DNA from 2 places in the Actinomadura sp. GTD37 genome. Region 1 is predicted to be linked to the other one. Evidence: riboswitches for the same ligand, from Rfam matches in the RefSeq annotation. Region 1 holds a riboswitch; the other holds the start of a gene.
The links. A riboswitch is a leader RNA that binds a small molecule or an ion and turns the genes downstream of it on or off. The one in region 1 is predicted to bind thiamine pyrophosphate.
Positions count from the first base shown of each region.

Region 2: another riboswitch for thiamine pyrophosphate. It lies ahead of ACA511_RS01690 (purine-cytosine permease family protein); the one in region 1 lies ahead of thiO (glycine oxidase ThiO).

Region 1 is NZ_JBGNUS010000002.1:649,649-657,447, reverse strand. Features, by position in the region: gene pknB (Stk1 family PASTA domain-containing Ser/Thr kinase) at 1-688, opposite strand, end outside; gene ACA511_RS17165 (DMT family transporter) at 725-1,696, opposite strand; gene ACA511_RS17160 (thiazole synthase) at 1,842-2,615, opposite strand; gene thiS (sulfur carrier protein ThiS) at 2,785-2,985, opposite strand; gene thiO (glycine oxidase ThiO) at 2,982-4,130, opposite strand; TPP riboswitch at 4,099-4,211, opposite strand; gene ACA511_RS17145 (NAD(P)/FAD-dependent oxidoreductase) at 4,306-5,520, shown strand; gene ACA511_RS17140 (Rv2175c family DNA-binding protein) at 5,602-5,976, shown strand; gene thiE (thiamine phosphate synthase) at 6,107-6,775, shown strand; gene ACA511_RS17130 (hypothetical protein) at 6,840-7,001, shown strand; gene ACA511_RS17125 (serine/threonine-protein kinase) at 7,011-7,799, opposite strand, start outside.
Region 2 is NZ_JBGNUS010000001.1:349,722-357,520, reverse strand. Features, by position in the region: gene ACA511_RS01725 (heavy metal translocating P-type ATPase) at 1-1,367, opposite strand, end outside; gene ACA511_RS01720 (hypothetical protein) at 1,400-2,374, opposite strand; gene ACA511_RS01715 (heavy-metal-associated domain-containing protein) at 2,435-2,641, opposite strand; gene ACA511_RS01710 (Fpg/Nei family DNA glycosylase) at 2,839-3,702, shown strand; gene ACA511_RS01705 (hypothetical protein) at 3,803-4,651, shown strand; gene ACA511_RS01700 (SSI family serine proteinase inhibitor) at 4,836-5,255, opposite strand; gene ACA511_RS01695 (rhodanese-like domain-containing protein) at 5,344-5,679, shown strand; TPP riboswitch at 5,736-5,853, shown strand; gene ACA511_RS01690 (purine-cytosine permease family protein) at 5,846-7,195, shown strand; gene ACA511_RS01685 (PAS domain S-box protein) at 7,272-7,799, shown strand, end outside.

The sequences.
Region 1 (7,799 bases):
CCTCGTTCACGTGCTTGTAGGCGACCGCGAGCGGCGTGTCGCCCTGGTGGGGGAGGCGCCCGGTGAGCAGCTCGAACAGCATGACCCCGGCCGCGTACACGTCGGAGCGGACGTCGGCGCTGCCCGACAGCACCTGCTCGGGCGCGAGGTAGCCGACCGTCCCGATGATCACGCCGGTCTTGGTCATCTTGCTCGCCGTCTCGGCCCGGGCGAGCCCGAAGTCGGCGACCTTGACCTGCCCGTCCTCGGTGATGAGGACGTTCTCGGGCTTGACGTCGCGGTGCACGAGACCGGCGCGGTGCGCGGCGCCGAGCGCGGCCAGCACCGGCTGCATGATCTCCAGCGCGGCGCGCGGCCCGAACCGCCCGAGCGAGGTCAGCGCGTCGCGCAGCGTGCGGCCCGCGACGTACTCCATCACGAGGAAGACGTGCTCGCCGTCGGTGCGCTGGTCGTAGACCGCGACGACGTTCGGATGCGAGAGCGCCGCCGCCGCCTTGGCCTCGCCGATGAAGCGGGCGACGAAGTCCTCGTCGGAGGCGAGTCCGGCGTGCATCACCTTGATCGCGATCACGCGGTCGAGGCGCAGGTCCCGCGCCAGGTAGACCGTGGCCATGCCGCCGCGGGCGATGCGGGACTCTATGCGGTAGCGCCCGTCGAGCACCTGCCCGACGAGAGGGTCCGTGTCCATCGCTGCGAGTTTACGGGCGGTTCCCGGTGGAACTCATCAGTCCCGAGTATGAGCATCCATGAGCCGTGAGGCGGAGTCCCCCGCGGCGCCCGGTTCCGGAGTGGCGGCGGGGACGCGCCTGCGGGACGTCCGGGTGCTCCGGGAGACGGCCACGCCGGCCAGGCAGAGCAGGCCGCCGGCGAGGGTGACCAGGCCGGGGACCTCGCCGAGGAACAGCCACGACATGCCGACGACGAGGGCGGGCACGGCGTAGGTCGTGGCGCCCATCTTCCCTGCGGTCGTGCGGGCCAGCGCGTACCCCCAGGTGGTGAACGCGATCGCGGTCGGGAAGACGCCCAGGTAGACCATGTTGAGGGTGGCGCCGGCCGGGGCGTCGGCGACCTGGGAGACCAGCTGCCCGGAGAACGGCAGGCAGGCGAGCGCGCCGATCGCGCACGCGAACGTGGTGAACTGGAGCGCGGAGGCGTGCCGCAGCGCGGGCTTCTGGCTCACCACGCCCGCCGCGTAGGTGACGGCGGCGACCAGGCAGAGCAGCACCCCGCCGACGGACGCGCGGCCCTCGCCCGACATCGACAGCCCGACGACGGCGGCGCCCGCGAACGACACGGCCATGCCGATCACCAGCCGGGGCGAGACGCCCTCCTTGAGCAGCCAGCCGCCGAGCAGCGCGATCAGGATGGGGCCGATGTTGACCACGAGCGCGGCGGTGCCCGCGTCCACGAGCTGCTCGCCCCAGTTCAGCGCGACCATGTAGGCGCCGAACCACAGGACGCCGGCGGACACGATGCCGGGCCAGGCGGCCCTGGGCGGCAGGCCCTCGCGCCGGACGAGCCAGAGGGCGCCGAGCACGACCGTCCCGGACAGGAGGCGGCCGAGGGCGAGGGCGCCGGGCCCGTACTCGGCGCCGGCGCTGCGGATCGACACGAAGGCGGACGCCCACAGCACTACCGTGACGGTGGCGGCGGCGACCGCGCGCCTGTCGACGCGGCCCGTGTTCTCGTGCTGCATGTCACGCACCTTAGGTATGGGTCGTTTCCATGAACACCGAAGGGACGTGCCGGGTTGCGGCATGCCCGGGGGCGGACCCGCCCAGTCTGGTGACGCGCAGGTTTCAGGTCCAGCGAATATTCCTACAGGGCAACCTTTAGCGAAGCTACGAGGTCGCCAGCCCTTCGAAGGGCGAGGACGCCTGCGCGTAGCGGCGCTTCGGGATGCGCCCGGCCAGCCGCGCGAGCCGCCCGGCCTCCACCGCGTGCCGCATCGCCGCGGCCATCCGCGCCGGGTGCCGCGCGCGCGTCACGGCGGTCGCCAGCAGCACGGCGTCGCAGCCGAGCTCCATGGCGAGCGCGGCGTCGGACGCGGTGCCGAGCCCGGCGTCCAGGATCACCGGGACGCCCGCCCGCTCGACGATCAGCTCGATGTTGTGCGGGTTCCGGATGCCGAGACCCGACCCGATCGGGGAGCCGAGCGGCATGACCGCGGCGCACCCGATCCGCTCCAGGCGGTGCGCGAGGACGGGGTCGTCGCTGGTGTACGGCAGGACGGTGAAGCCGTCGCCGACGAGCTGCTCGGCCGCCTCGACCAGCTCGATCGGATCGGGCAGCAGCGTGTGCTCGTCCGCGATCACCTCCAGCTTGACCCAGTTCGTGCCGAGCGCCTCGCGGGCGAGCTTGGCGGTCAGCACGGCCTCGCCGGCGGTGAAGCAGCCCGCCGTGTTCGGCAGCACCCGGATGCCGCACTCCTTCAGGACGTCCAGCACCGAGCCGCGCGCGGACGGGTCCACGCGCCGCATCGCGACCGTCGTCAGCTCCGTCCCGGACGCGGCCAGCGCCTCCCGCAGCACGTGCATGCTGGGCGCGCCGCCCGTCCCCATGATCAGCCGCGAGCCCAGTTCCTCCCCGGCGATGACCAGCTTGTCGGTGTCCACATCACCCTCCCTGTACGATCCGCTCCGCTGCGCGCCCGCCGCTGCGCTCCGTTCACCGCGGCGGTCAGCCCCCTTGTACGATGTCCCTGTGGGGGGACGACCCCCCACGCCCCCCGGGCGGGCGCCGTCCGCCGCGTTGCACTCCGCTGCGCTCCGTTCCACGCGGCGGTCAGCCCCCTTGTACGGCGGTCAGCACTTCCAGGCGGTCGCCGTCGCGCAGCGCCGTGGTCTCCCACGCGGACCGGCGGACGACCTCCTCGTTCAGCGCGGCCGCCACGCCGGTCCCGGCGGGGGTGACGGACGCGACGGCCTCGGCCACGCTCGCCCCCTCGGGCAGCTCGCGCGGCGCACCGTTGACGATCACGTTCATGCCTGCACCTCGGCGCGGAATCGGGCCGGGGAGAACGGCCCGGCGATCTCGGGGACGGGCCCGTCCAGCAGCATCGCGGACAGGATGTCGGCGCTCACCGGGGCGAGCAGCACGCCGTTGCGGAAGTGCCCGGTCCCGGCGAACAGGCCGGGCAGCGCGGTCGGGCCCATGACCGGCGCGTTGTCCGGGGAGCCGGGGCGCAGCCCGGCGGTGACCTCCGCGAACTCCAGCTCGGTGATGCCGGGCAGCAGCTCCCGGGCGTCCCGCAGCAGCTCCCACAGCCCGCCGGCGGTGACCCGCGTGTCGAAGCCCAGCTCCTCCTGCGTGGCGCCGAGGACGATCTCGCCGTCCGCGCGCGGCACCAGGTAGACCGAGGAGCCCTTCACCAGGCCGCGCGTGGTGCGCCGCAGGAACGGGACGCGGGTGCGGAGCCGGATCACCTGGCCCTTCACCGGCCGGACGGGTGGAACGGTCCCGGGCGGCAGCCCTTCGAGGTCGCCCGACCACGGGCCGGCGGCGAGCAGCACCCGGTCGGCGCGCAGCACCGTGCCGTCGTCCAGCGCGACCCCGGCCGCCGCGCCGCCCTCGACGACGATCCGCGCGGCCCGCCGCCGGACGAGCCGGACGCCGAGCCGCTCGGCCGCCGCCAGCAGCGCCGCGGTGAGCCGGCGCGGGTCGATGGAGCCGTCCTCGGGGGCGAGCAGCCCGCCGCGCACGCCGGGCGCGAGCATCGGCTCCGCCCGCCGGCACTCCCGGGCGGTCAGCGCCTGCACGGGGACGCCGAGGCTCTCCTGGAAGCGGCGCAGGTCGTCGAGGTACCCCAGGTCGTCCGCGCCGGACGCGACCTGGAGCAGCCCGTCGGTGCGGTAGCCCGTCTCCAGGCCGGTCAGCTCCTCCAGTTCGGCGACGAACGCGCCGTACCGGTCGCGGGAGGCGAGGCCGAGCCGCAGCAGCGGCTCCTCGCCGTAGGTCAGCTCGCTGACCGGGGTGAGCATGCCCGCCGCCACCGACGAGGCGCCGCTCGCGGGGGACGGGTCGGCCAGGACGACCGAGGCGCCGCCCGCGGCGGCGCGCCAGGCGGTGGCGAGGCCGATGACCCCCGCACCCACGATCACGATCTCCACGCGCGCTCCCTTCGCCGGCATGATCCGGATCAGGTCTGGCGGTCGGCGGCCCGGTCAGCCGCCCTCTCAGCCCGGTCGCACCGGACTCCCGCGCTCTGTGCCGATTTTTCCGCTTCCCACCTTACGACCTCGGTAAAGCCCGCCAACTCCTGGACAGGTGTCCACGCGAAAATCGCGGCGCATTAGGCTGCCCTTCATGGAGAGCGTCGTCGTCGTGGGTGGCGGGCTGGCCGGCGTGCGCGCCGTGGAGGCCCTGCGGAGCAAGGGGTACGAGGGCGCGCTGACGCTCGTGTCGGCGGAGCGGCACCGGCCCTACGACCGGCCGCCGCTGTCGAAGGCCGTCCTCGCGGGCGAGTCCGACGACACGACCGTCGACGCCGACTGGGCCGCGCTCCGCTGCGACCTGCTGCTCGGCGAGCGCGCGACCGCGCTGCGGCCGGCCGACCCGGGACGCGGCGGCGTGCTCGCGTCCACGGCGGGCGACCTGCCGTTCGACGGGCTGGTGATCGCGACCGGCGCCACCCCGGTCACGCTGCCCGGGGACGGCCGCCAGCACGTCCTGCGGACCATCGACGACTCCCGCGACCTGCGGGCCCGGCTGACCGGCGGCGCCCGGATCGTGATCGTCGGCGCGGGCTGGATCGGCGCCGAGGTCGCGACCACCGCCGCGAAGAAGGGCTGCGACGTCACCGTCGTGGAGGCGGCGGACACCCCGCTCGCCAACGCGGTCGGGCCCGAGATCGGCGCGCTGACCGCCCCCTGGTACGCGGAGGCGGGCGTCGCCCTGCGCACCGGCGTGAAGGTCGCCGCGGTCGACGGCGGGGGCCTCGCGCTCGCCGGCGGCGGGCGGATCGACGCCGACGAGGTCGTGGTCGGCGTCGGCGTGCGGCCCGAGGTGTCCTGGCTGGACGGCTCGGGGCTGCTCGTGCAGCGCGGCGTGGTCACCGACGGCTCCTTCCGCGTCTACCAGGGCGAGGAGGAGCCCGGCTCCCTCCGCCCCGACATCGTGGCGGTCGGCGACTGCGCCGCCTGGTGGTCGGCGCGGTACGGGCGGCGGCTCCTCGTCGAGCACTGGGACACCGCGCTCAGCGCGCCCGAGACCGCCGCCGCCGCCCTCCTCGGGCAGGACGGCGGCTACGACGCCGCCCCGTACTTCTGGTCCGAGCAGTTCGGGCGCATGGTGCAGTACGCGGGCAGCCACGCGGCGTCCGAGCGGCTCGTCCGCCGCGGCGACCCGGCCGGCCGCAAATGGGCGGCGGTGTGGCTGACCGGCGACCGCCTCGACGCGATCCTCACCGTCGACAGGCCCCGTGACCTGGTGCAGGCGAGGCGGGTGATCGCCGCGGGGACGCCGGTGGACCCGGTGGCGATCGCCGACCCGGACGTCCCGGTCCGGCAGGCCGTTCGCTGAGGGCGATCGCGGATGGACGTCAACGGCTGTCCAGCGGGTTTGAGGCCTCCGAAGGCGTGGTAGCAAGGTGGCGTGACGCAGATGCACGCAACCGTTGACAGCGCACTCGACCCCCGGACCGACGCCCTCGCCGGCGAATGGCTCACCCTCCGCGAGACCGCCGAGCGGCTCGGGATCAAGCCCAACCGGATCAAGCAGCTCATCCACGAGCACCGCGTCCTCGCGGTCCGCCGCGGCGGCGAGCCGATGGTGCCCGCGGCCTTCATCAAGGACGGCCAGGTCATCAAGGGGCTGCCCGGCACGCTGACCCTCCTGTCGGACGCCGGGTTCGACGACGTGGAGACGATCCGCTGGCTGTTCACCGCCGACGACACGCTGCCGGGGACACCGGTGGACGCGCTCACCGAGAACCGGGGGACCGAGGTCCGCCGCCGCGCCCAGGCGCTCGCCTTCTAGCCGCCCGACCGCCGGCGGAGGGCCCGGCGACCACGGAAGACAACGCACGTGACACGATCGCGGGGTCACGCGGCGGCGCATCGCGCCGCGCGTGGCCCCGCGATCCGCTGTGAAAGGACGACGACCGGCCGTGTCCAGGCATCTCCCCTCCGAACGCGCCGTCGCGCTCCGCGCCCGGCTCGGCCGGGCCCGCCTCTACCTCTGCACCGACGCGCGGGAACGGCAGGGAGACCTGCCCCGGTTCCTGGACGCCGTCCTCGCGGGCGGCGTCGACATCGTCCAGCTCCGCCAGAAGGGCCTGGAGGCCCGGCAGGAGCTGGCGTACCTGGAGGTCTTCCGGGCGGCCTGCGCGCGGCACGGCGCGCTGCTCGCGGTCAACGACCGGGCCGACGTGGCGCACGCTGCGGGCGCGGACGTGCTGCACCTCGGCCAGGACGACCTGCCGGTGCCCGCCGCCCGCGCGATCGTCGGCGGCGACATGCTGATCGGCCGGTCCACGCACTCCGGCGAGCAGGCCGCGGCGGCGGCCGCGGAGCCCGGCGCCGACTACCTCTGCGCGGGCCCGGTGTGGCCCACGCCGACCAAGCCGGGCCGTCCCGCGCCCGGCCCGGAGCTGCTGGAGTACGTGGCGGACCGGCGGGTGGCGCGGCCGTGGTTCGCGATCGGCGGCATCGGCCTCGGGAACCTCGGCGAGGTGCTGGCGGCGGGCGCGAGCCGCATCGTCGTGGTGCGCGCCATCACCGAGGCGGACGATCCCGGCGCCGCGGCGGCGGAGTTCGCGCGCCGGCTGGCGACCTGAACTTGTCGGGGTTTGACCCGGGGCACGGTGCGGGCCGCGGGAACGATCGCCCACAATGGGGGTCATGAGCCTCGGACCCGACGACGACCGGACGGTCGACCTCGACGACGACCTGGAGATCCTGCCCGACCAGACGTCCGACGACACCGACGTCGGATGGGGCGAGTGGCGCCGCGGCGACGACAACGACGCCCGCCTGCTGGAGGACCGCCCGCCCCACTGGTAGGACGGGCCGTCAGAACATCATGCCGAGCGCGAACCCGGCGGCCACGACGGCGCCGAGCGCGACCATCATCCGCCACCGGTAGCGCGGGATCCGGGTCGGGCGCGGCTTCGGCGCGGGGCCCTGGCCGTCCCGCAGCGCCCGGACGAGCTGCGGCGCGGTCGGCCGCGCGGCGGGGTTCTTGTCCAGGCAGCGGGCCGCGAGGTCGCGCAGCGGGCCCTGCATGTCGCCGAGTTCCGGCGGCCGGGCGGTGACGCGCCGCATGACGGCGGCGCTCGGCCCGGTGCCGAACGGCGGGCGCCCGGTCGCGGCGAACACCATCGCGGCGCCCCAGGCGAAGACGTCGGCGGGCGGCCCGACCGGCTCGTCCTCGATCTGCTCGGGCGCCATGTAGGCGGGCGTGCCGACCGGGCCGGTGGTCAGCGGCGTGTCCGGGCCGAGGGCGTCGGCGGTGCGGGCGATGCCGAAGTCGATGACCTTGGCGCCGTCCGGGCCGAGCAGCACGTTGCCGGGCTTGAAGTCGCGGTGCACGATCCCGGCGCGGTGGATCGCGGCCAGCGCCGCCGCCGTCCGCAGCGCGACCTTGCGCAGCTGGGGGGCGGGCAGCGGGCCGCGGTCGGCGACGACGTGCTGGAGCGAGGGCCCCTCGACGAACTCGCTGACGATGTAGGGCCGGTCGCCGGTCATGTCGGCGTCCAGGACGCGCGCCGTGTGCCGCCCGGACACCCGCAGCGCCGCGTCCGCCTCCTTGACGAAGCGGCTGCGCGCCCGCTGACCGGCCGTCGCGCCGCCGCGCAGCAG
Region 2 (7,799 bases), on a different contig from region 1:
GTGACGACGCCGACCAGGGCCATGCGGCCGGTGGTGACGGTGCCGGTCTTGTCCAGGACGACGGTGTCGACGGCGCGGGTGGACTCCAGCACCTCCGGGCCCTTGATCAGGATGCCGAGCTGCGCGCCGCGCCCCGTCCCGACCATGAGCGCGGTCGGGGTGGCGAGGCCGAGCGCGCACGGGCACGCGATGATCAGCACGGCGACCGCGGCGGTGAACGCGCCCGCGAGGGGCTCGCCGGTGCCGATCCAGAACCCGAGGGTGCCGGTCGCCAGCGCGATCACGATCGGGACGAAGATCCCGGAGATCCGGTCGGCGAGCCGCTGCGCCTGGGCCTTGCCGGTCTGCGCGTCCTCCACCAGGCGCGCCATCTGGGCGAGCTGGGTGTCGGCGCCGACGCGGGTCGCCCGCACCAGCAGCCGCCCGCCAGCGTTCACCGTCGCGCCGACCACGGTGTCGCCGGGCCCGACCTCGACCGGGACCGACTCGCCGGTCAGCATGGACGCGTCCACGGCGGACGAGCCCTCCTCGACCGTCCCGTCCGTGGCGATCTTCTCGCCGGGACGGACGACGAACACGTCCCCCGGCGAGAGCCGGTCGACCGGGACGCGCTCCTCGCGCCCGTCCCGGATGACCGAGACCTCCTTCGCGCCCAGCTCCAGCAGGGCGCGCAGGGCCGCGCCGGCGCGGCGCTTGGACCGCGTCTCGAAGTAGCGTCCGGCCAGGATGAACAGGGTCACGCCGGCCGCGGCCTCAAGGTAGATGTTCATCGACCCGTCCGAGCGGGTCATCGAGAACTCGAAGCCGTGCTTGATGCCCAGCTCGCCTGCGGTGCCGAAGAACAGCGCCCACAGCGACCAGCCGAACGCGGCGATCGTGCCGAGCGAGATCAGCGTGTCCATGGTCGCCGCGCCGTGCCGCAGGTTGATCGCCGCGGCCCGGTGGAACGGCCAGCCCGCGTACACGACGACCGGTGCGGCCAGCGTCAGCGACAGCCACTGCCACCCCTCGAACTGGAGCGCCGGGATCATCGCCATCGCGATGACCGGCACCGACAGCACGAGCGCGGTGACCAGCCGCTGCCGCAGCGGGCGGAGCCCGTCGTCCGGCTCCGGCTCCCGCTCGGCGCCGGACGCGGGCGCGGCCGGAAGCGCGGCGGTGTAGCCCGCCTGCGCGACCGTCGCGATCAGCTCGTCCGGGGAGACCCCCGGGGCGAACTCGACGCTGGCCTTCTCGGTGGCGTAGTTGACCGTCGCGGTCACGCCGTCCATCTTGTTGAGCTTCCGCTCGATGCGGTTGGCGCACGACGCGCACGTCATCCCGCCGATCGCCAGCTCGACACGCCCGGACTCGATGTCCGTGCTCATCGCTCCTCCTCTGCCTTGATCGTGCGGGACGTTCAGTGCGTGTGCGGCTGGTCGTCGTGGCCCGGCTCCGGCTCCGGCGCCGGCTCTTCGGCGGGCGTCCCGGCGTCTCCGGCGTGCACGGTGAACTCGGCCGTGCGGACCTTGCCGTCGTGCTTGAAGTCCAGGTACAGACGGTATGCGCCGGCGCTGGGCGCCTCGGCGAAGAACGTGACGCCGGGGCCCGGCTTCGTCTCGCCGTCGCCGGGCTCCCCGTCCGGGTGGACGTGGAGGTAGGCGAGGTCGCCCTGCCGCAGCGCGACCAGGTGCCCGTACGCCTCCAGGTACGGCTCCAGGTCGGTGACCGGCTTGCCGTCCTTGCTCACCGTGAGGGTGAGTTCGGTGGACTTGCCGGGAGTGAGGCCGCCGGTGAGCCCGACCTCGTACCCGTCCACCTTCGCGACCTGCTCGGGCTTCGGCAGCGGCGTGCGCCGCAGGTCGCCCGGGGCGAAGACGTCGGTGCCCAGGGTGAGCTGGCGGGTCGCGCCGTCCGGCTGGATGTCGGTGAAGAACCGGTACACGCCGGGCTTCGGCAGCTCGATCGGGACGGTCCAGACCCCGCCCCCGATCTCGGTCGGGTGCAGGTGCTGGAAGCCGGACAGGTCCCGCCGCGCGACGATCAGGTGCAGGCGCTTGCCGTGCAGGGGCTTGAACCCGGTGACGGGCCTGCCGTCCGGCCCGTTGATCGTGAACCGGAAGTCGGTCTTCTCCCCGGGGGTCAGGGTCGTCTCGCGCGGGGTCAGCGTGTAGCCGTCCTCGGACACCTGGAGGCCGCCGGGGACGCTGCCCGCGCTCGGCGTCGTGCTTCCGCCGCCGCCGTGGCCGCCGCCGTGCCCTCCGCCGTCGCCTTCGTGGGACGCCATCTCCGCGGTGCCGCCGACGGGGCCGACGGCCTTGCCGATCCCCGCGGCGCCGCCGAAGGCGACTGCGAGGCCGAGGGCGTAGACGCCCACCTTGGTCGCGCTGTTCATGCCGATCCACTCCACTCCGTGCTCACCGCGTCCACCCCGCCCGGAGGCGGGGTGCGCCGGTCATGACTTCAGTTCGTATCCGGCCTCTTCGACGGCGTCCTTGACGCGGGCGTCGTCGAGGGGCGTGTCGCTGGTGACGGTGACCTTGCCGGTCTGGAGGTCGACGTCGACGGCGGTGACGCCGGCGATCTGCTCGACCTCCTCGGTGACCGAGCTCACGCAGTGGCCGCAGGTCATCCCGGTGACGGTGTAGGTGGCGGTGCTCATCGGCGTCTCCTTCTCTGTTACCCCTAGGGGGTATCTTCCGAACGTCATGCTGCCATAACAGGACGTCTCTGACAACCCCCGGGGGGTACCCCCGCATTTCGAGATCCCGGTCACACCGGTCCCCGAGGTTGTCCACAGTTGTCCACAGGGCTGTGGACGACGTTCCGGCGGCGCCGCTCTTCGCCGATACTGAAGCCATGCCTGAGCTACCAGAGGTGGAGGCGCTGGCGGGGTTCCTGCGGGAGCGCGTGGTCGGCCATGCCGTCGCCCGGGTCGATGTTCTCGCCATCTCCGCGCTGAAGACGTACGACCCGCCGGTGACCGCGCTCGGCGGGCTGACGGTGACGGGCGCGGCCCGGCACGGCAAGTTCCTCGACCTCGACGTCGACGGGCTGCACCTCGTGATCCACCTCGCCCGCGCCGGCTGGCTGCGCTGGCGTGACGAGATCCCGGCCCGGCCGCCCCGGCCCGGCGGCAAGAACCCGCTCGCCCTGCGCGTCCACCTGGACGACGGATCGGGCTTCGACCTCACCGAGGCCGGCACGAAGAAGGGCCTCGCGGTCTACGTCGTCCGCGCCCCGTCGGACGTGCCGGGCGTCGCCGCGCTCGGCCCCGATCCGCTGGACGACGCGTTCACGCCCGCGGCCCTCGCCGAGATCGTCGGCGGCGAGCGCACCCGGATCAAGGGGCTGCTGCGCGACCAGAAGGTGATCGCCGGCATCGGCAACGCCTACTCCGACGAGGTGCTGCACGCGGCGAAGATGTCCCCCTTCAAGATCGCCGCATCGCTCACCGGGGAGGACGTCGCCGTCCTGCACGAGGCGATCGTCACCACCCTCCGGGACGCGGTCGAGCGCTCGCGGGGCCTGGAGGCCCAAGACCTCAAGGGCGAGAAGAAGACCGGCCTGCGGGTGCACGGGAAGGCCGGCCAGAAATGCCCGGTCTGCGGCGACACCGTGCGCGAGGTGTCGTTCGCGGATTCTGCCCTCCAGTACTGCCCGACCTGCCAGACCGGCGGCAAGCCCCTCGCCGACCGCCGCATGTCCCGGCTGCTCAAGTGAACCGCCGCGGCTGAATCCGGCCGCCCGGCCGGGACGGCGCGGCCGGGCGGCGTATCGTGTCGCGAGACAACCCCGGTGATCGCCTCGCTCAGGAGCCGTCATGGGATACCCCCCACCCCCACCGCCCGGCCCCGGGTACGGTCCGCCGCACCCGGGCTACGGCGCTCCTCAGCCCGGCGTCGCGCCCGCTCCTCCCTACGCGCCCGCTCCGCCCTACACGCCCGCCGCCCCCCAGCCCGGGTACGGATATCCGCCGCAGCAGGGCGGCTACCCGCCTCAGCAGGCCGGTTACCCGCAGCACCAGCAGGGCGGTTACCCGCCGCAGCACCAGCAGGCGCCGCAGGCCGCCCCGGATCTCTACGGCTCGCCGATCCTCGTCTACGACCAGCCGGCGCAGTTCTTCTCGACCGAGGCCAACTACACGATCTGGAGCCCGCAGGGGCAGCCCGCCGCCTACGTCCGGGAAGAGGGTGTGAGCGGCGCCAAGAAGGCGTTCCGGGTCATCAACCAGGGCAGCCAGACCAAGGCCGAGCGCAAGCTGACGATCTACCGCCCCGACGGCATGCCGTACTTCCACTTCTACAAGCCGTACGGGTTCATGGGCACGCCCAGGATGCAGGTGCTGACCGCGCAGGGCGGCCTCATCGGGCACCTGCGCAAGCGGGCGATGCGCGGCTGGGAGATCCTGACCGCGCAGGAGCAGCAGATCGGCTACTACGAGCTGCTGAGCGGCCGGGTCACCGACTGGCAGCAGCAGGAGATCGCCCGCATCCAGCGCGGCTTCGACGGGATGGGCGAGCTGCTCTCCCAGATGTTCACCGGCGCCGACCGGTACGTCCTGCAGATGTACGCCCAGCAGCCCGAGCCGATGCGCACGCTGCTGCTGGCCTGCCCGCTGGCGTTCGACACCGCCGTCTCCCAGAACCGCAGCATCGGCGGCTGGATCTAGACCGCATCGGCTGGCGGCGCCGCCAGGCCCCTCGGCGCCGTCACCCGATGCACCCCTGCCGTCCGGCGGGCCGCGGACGAGTCGGGCCCCGGCATCTCGCCGGGGCCCGGAATCGGTGGACTCGGAATGGATGGACTGAATGGACTGGGAATCGGTGAACGGAGCCGGAACGGGGATGGCTCGTTCAGCGGACCTTCGGGACGTCGCCGAACACGGGGGCCACCTCGGTCCAGCGGTGGAACTGGCAGCCGTCCGCGCGGGTGAACTCGGTGTCGATGTCCTTGCCCTGCCAGGTGCCCTTCACCGTGGCGATCTCAGGACCGCCGTAGATCTGGGTGCACATCTTGTCCTTGGGGACGGGCTTGAAGGGGTCCTTGGCCTTGGTCAGGGCCGCGCAAGCGTCGGCGGCCTTCGGGTGGGTACCGCCCGGAGGACCGCAGGTCAGCTTCCAGGTCTTGGCGGGGGCCTCCGCGGAGGCCCTGACGGTGATGGTGAGGGAGTCCGCCGGGGTGCCGGAGGGTTGCACGGACGTCGTGCCGGACGGCGCTTCGGCGGGGTTTCCGTTGGCCTGTTCATCGCCGCAGGCGGCCAGAGGCAGGAGCATGGCCAGCCCGGGCGCTGCGAAAAGGAGCGTCCGATACCGCATGCGTGATTCGACGCAGGGCGGGTTCGCGCGGTTCCATGGGGGTGTGATGAATTTCGGGGAAGACGTACCGGCCGTGGTCGCGGCCGACGTCCCGCAGGGCGGCTACCTGCTGGACGTCCGGGAGCAGGACGAATGGGACGCGGGCCACGCGCCCGAGGCCGTCCACATCCCCATGCGGCAGCTGGGCGATCGGGCCGGCGAGGTCCCCCGTGACCAGGAGGTCTTCGTGATCTGCCGGTCCGGGCAGCGGTCCGCGCAGGTGACGGTGGCGCTCAACCAGGCGGGCTGGCTCGCCAAGAACGTCGACGGCGGGATGAAGGGCTGGGCGGAGGCCGGGCGTCCGATGGAGGGCGCCGGCGACGGCCCGCCGTACGTCGCCTGATCTCGTTTGCTATGCCCCCTTCTGGGGGAAGACGGGCGGTTGTACGATCGGGACCGACCGATAACCGCGGGAGCTCGGGCCAGAAGCCGGGCTGAGAGGGCGGCCTCCAGGGCGTCGCCGACCGCATGAACCTGTCCGGGTAATGCCGGCGTAGGGAGCGTGTCCCGTGACGTCCGATGTCGAGAAGCGCCCGCGGAACGAGCGGCCGGACAACGAGGTCCCCTTCACCCTCGACGAACCCGCCCCCAGGGTGCTCGGGTTCTGGGACCAGAGCGCGTTCTGGGCCAACCTCGGTGTCAGCCTCCTGGCCTTCTCCGGCGCCTACACCGTCCTCGCGCCGGACGCCGACGGCAAGCCGACCATCTCCATCATGGCGGGCATCGTCGCCATGGCCGTCGGGACGATCCTCGGCGGGCTGATGCTCGGCCTCGCCGCCGTCCCCGGCGCGCGCACCGGCCAGCCCGCGATGGTGCTGCTCCGCGGCCTGTTCGGCGCGCGGCTGTCGTACGCGCCGACGATCCTGAACATCGCGCAGCTCGTCGGCTGGGGGACGTTCGAGCTGATCGTCATCGCGGACGCGGCCCGCGAGCTGTGGGACGGCGTGCCGCGCTGGGGCTACGTCGTCGCCGCCGGGCTGATCACCACCGTGCTGACGGTCTGGCCGCTCGGCTCGGTGCGGCTGCTGCGCCGGTACGTGACGGTCGCGGTGGCGATCGCGCTCGTCTACTTCTACGTCGAACTCGTCCGGCAGCCGCTGCCCGACCTGGCGCAGGGCTCGTGGGGCGGCTTCTGGATCGGGGCGGACGCGGCGCTGGCGGTGTCGATCTCCTGGGTGCCGGTCGCCGCCGACTACACCCGGCATTCCCGGACGGAGCGGGCGGCGTTCAGCGCGGCGTCCGTCGGCTACTCGGTCACCCAGATCGTCGCCTACGTCCTCGGCCTGCTGGCGCTCGCGCTGGTCGCGGGCGACAGCACCCGGATCTTCGACCCGTTCCTCGGCGCCTCCCTGGGCGTGGTCTTCTTCGCGATCTTCGTGCTGCGGGAGGCGGACCAGTCGTTCGCCGACACCTACTCCACCGCCGTGTCGATCCAGAACCTGTTCCCGCGCGCCGACCGCCGGGTGCTGAGCGTGGCGCTCGGCGCGGGCATCACCGTCCTCGCGCTCGTCCTGGACATCGGCGACTACGCGGGCTTCCTGACGCTGATCGGCTCGGTCTTCGTGCCGATGCTGGGCGTCCTCGCCGCCGACTTCTTCCTGGGCCGCCGCCACGCGCCGGACGGGTGGGACGTCTCGCGGCGGGCGCCGTCGCGGTGGGGGATGATCGCGGCGTGGGCGGTCGGGTTCGTCGCCTACCAGCTGATCAATCCGGGCACGGTCGAGCACTGGGCGGGGTTCTGGCTGGACGTGCGGGAGGCGCTGCACTTCGCCCCGCAGGGCTGGATGAGCGCCTCGCTGCTGTCGTTCCTGGTCGCGGGCGTGGCCGCGCTCCTCATCGGGAGGCTTACCAGGCGGTAGCCTTACCTGAAGGTAAGGTTCCCGTGGCAATTTTCGCTGCAAGTTACCCGGCGCCGCGCCGGAGTCCGGTGGCACGATGACAGACGTGTACGAGCACGTCCACGATCCGATCGCGCGGGCCGTCATCGAGAGCGCCGCCGACGCGATCGTGGCGGTGGACCAGCGGCACCGGGTCACCGTGTGGAACCCCGCGGCCGAGCGCATGTTCGGCTGGAGCGCCGCGGAGATGATCGGGCGCGTCCCGCCGATCGTCCCGGACGAGCTGAAGGCCGAGCACAACGCCGTCCAGGAGCGGCTGCTCACCCGGCCCGCCGGCGAGGGCGACAACGGGCGGATCTCCATCGCGACCCGCCGGTTCCACCGGGGCGGTCGCCTCATCGACGTGCGCATCGACACGAGCCTGCTGAAGGACCCGAACGGGACGCTGCTCGGCTGGGTGGGCGTGTACCACCCGGTCGAGGAGGACGACATCGCCCAGCACCACATGGCCGAGCGGGCCCGGCTCGTCCGGCGGCTGAACGACATCGTCGCCGACCTGAACGCCGAACTCGACCTCGGCGTCGTCCTCGACCGGATCACCACCGCGCTGATCGAGCTGACCGGC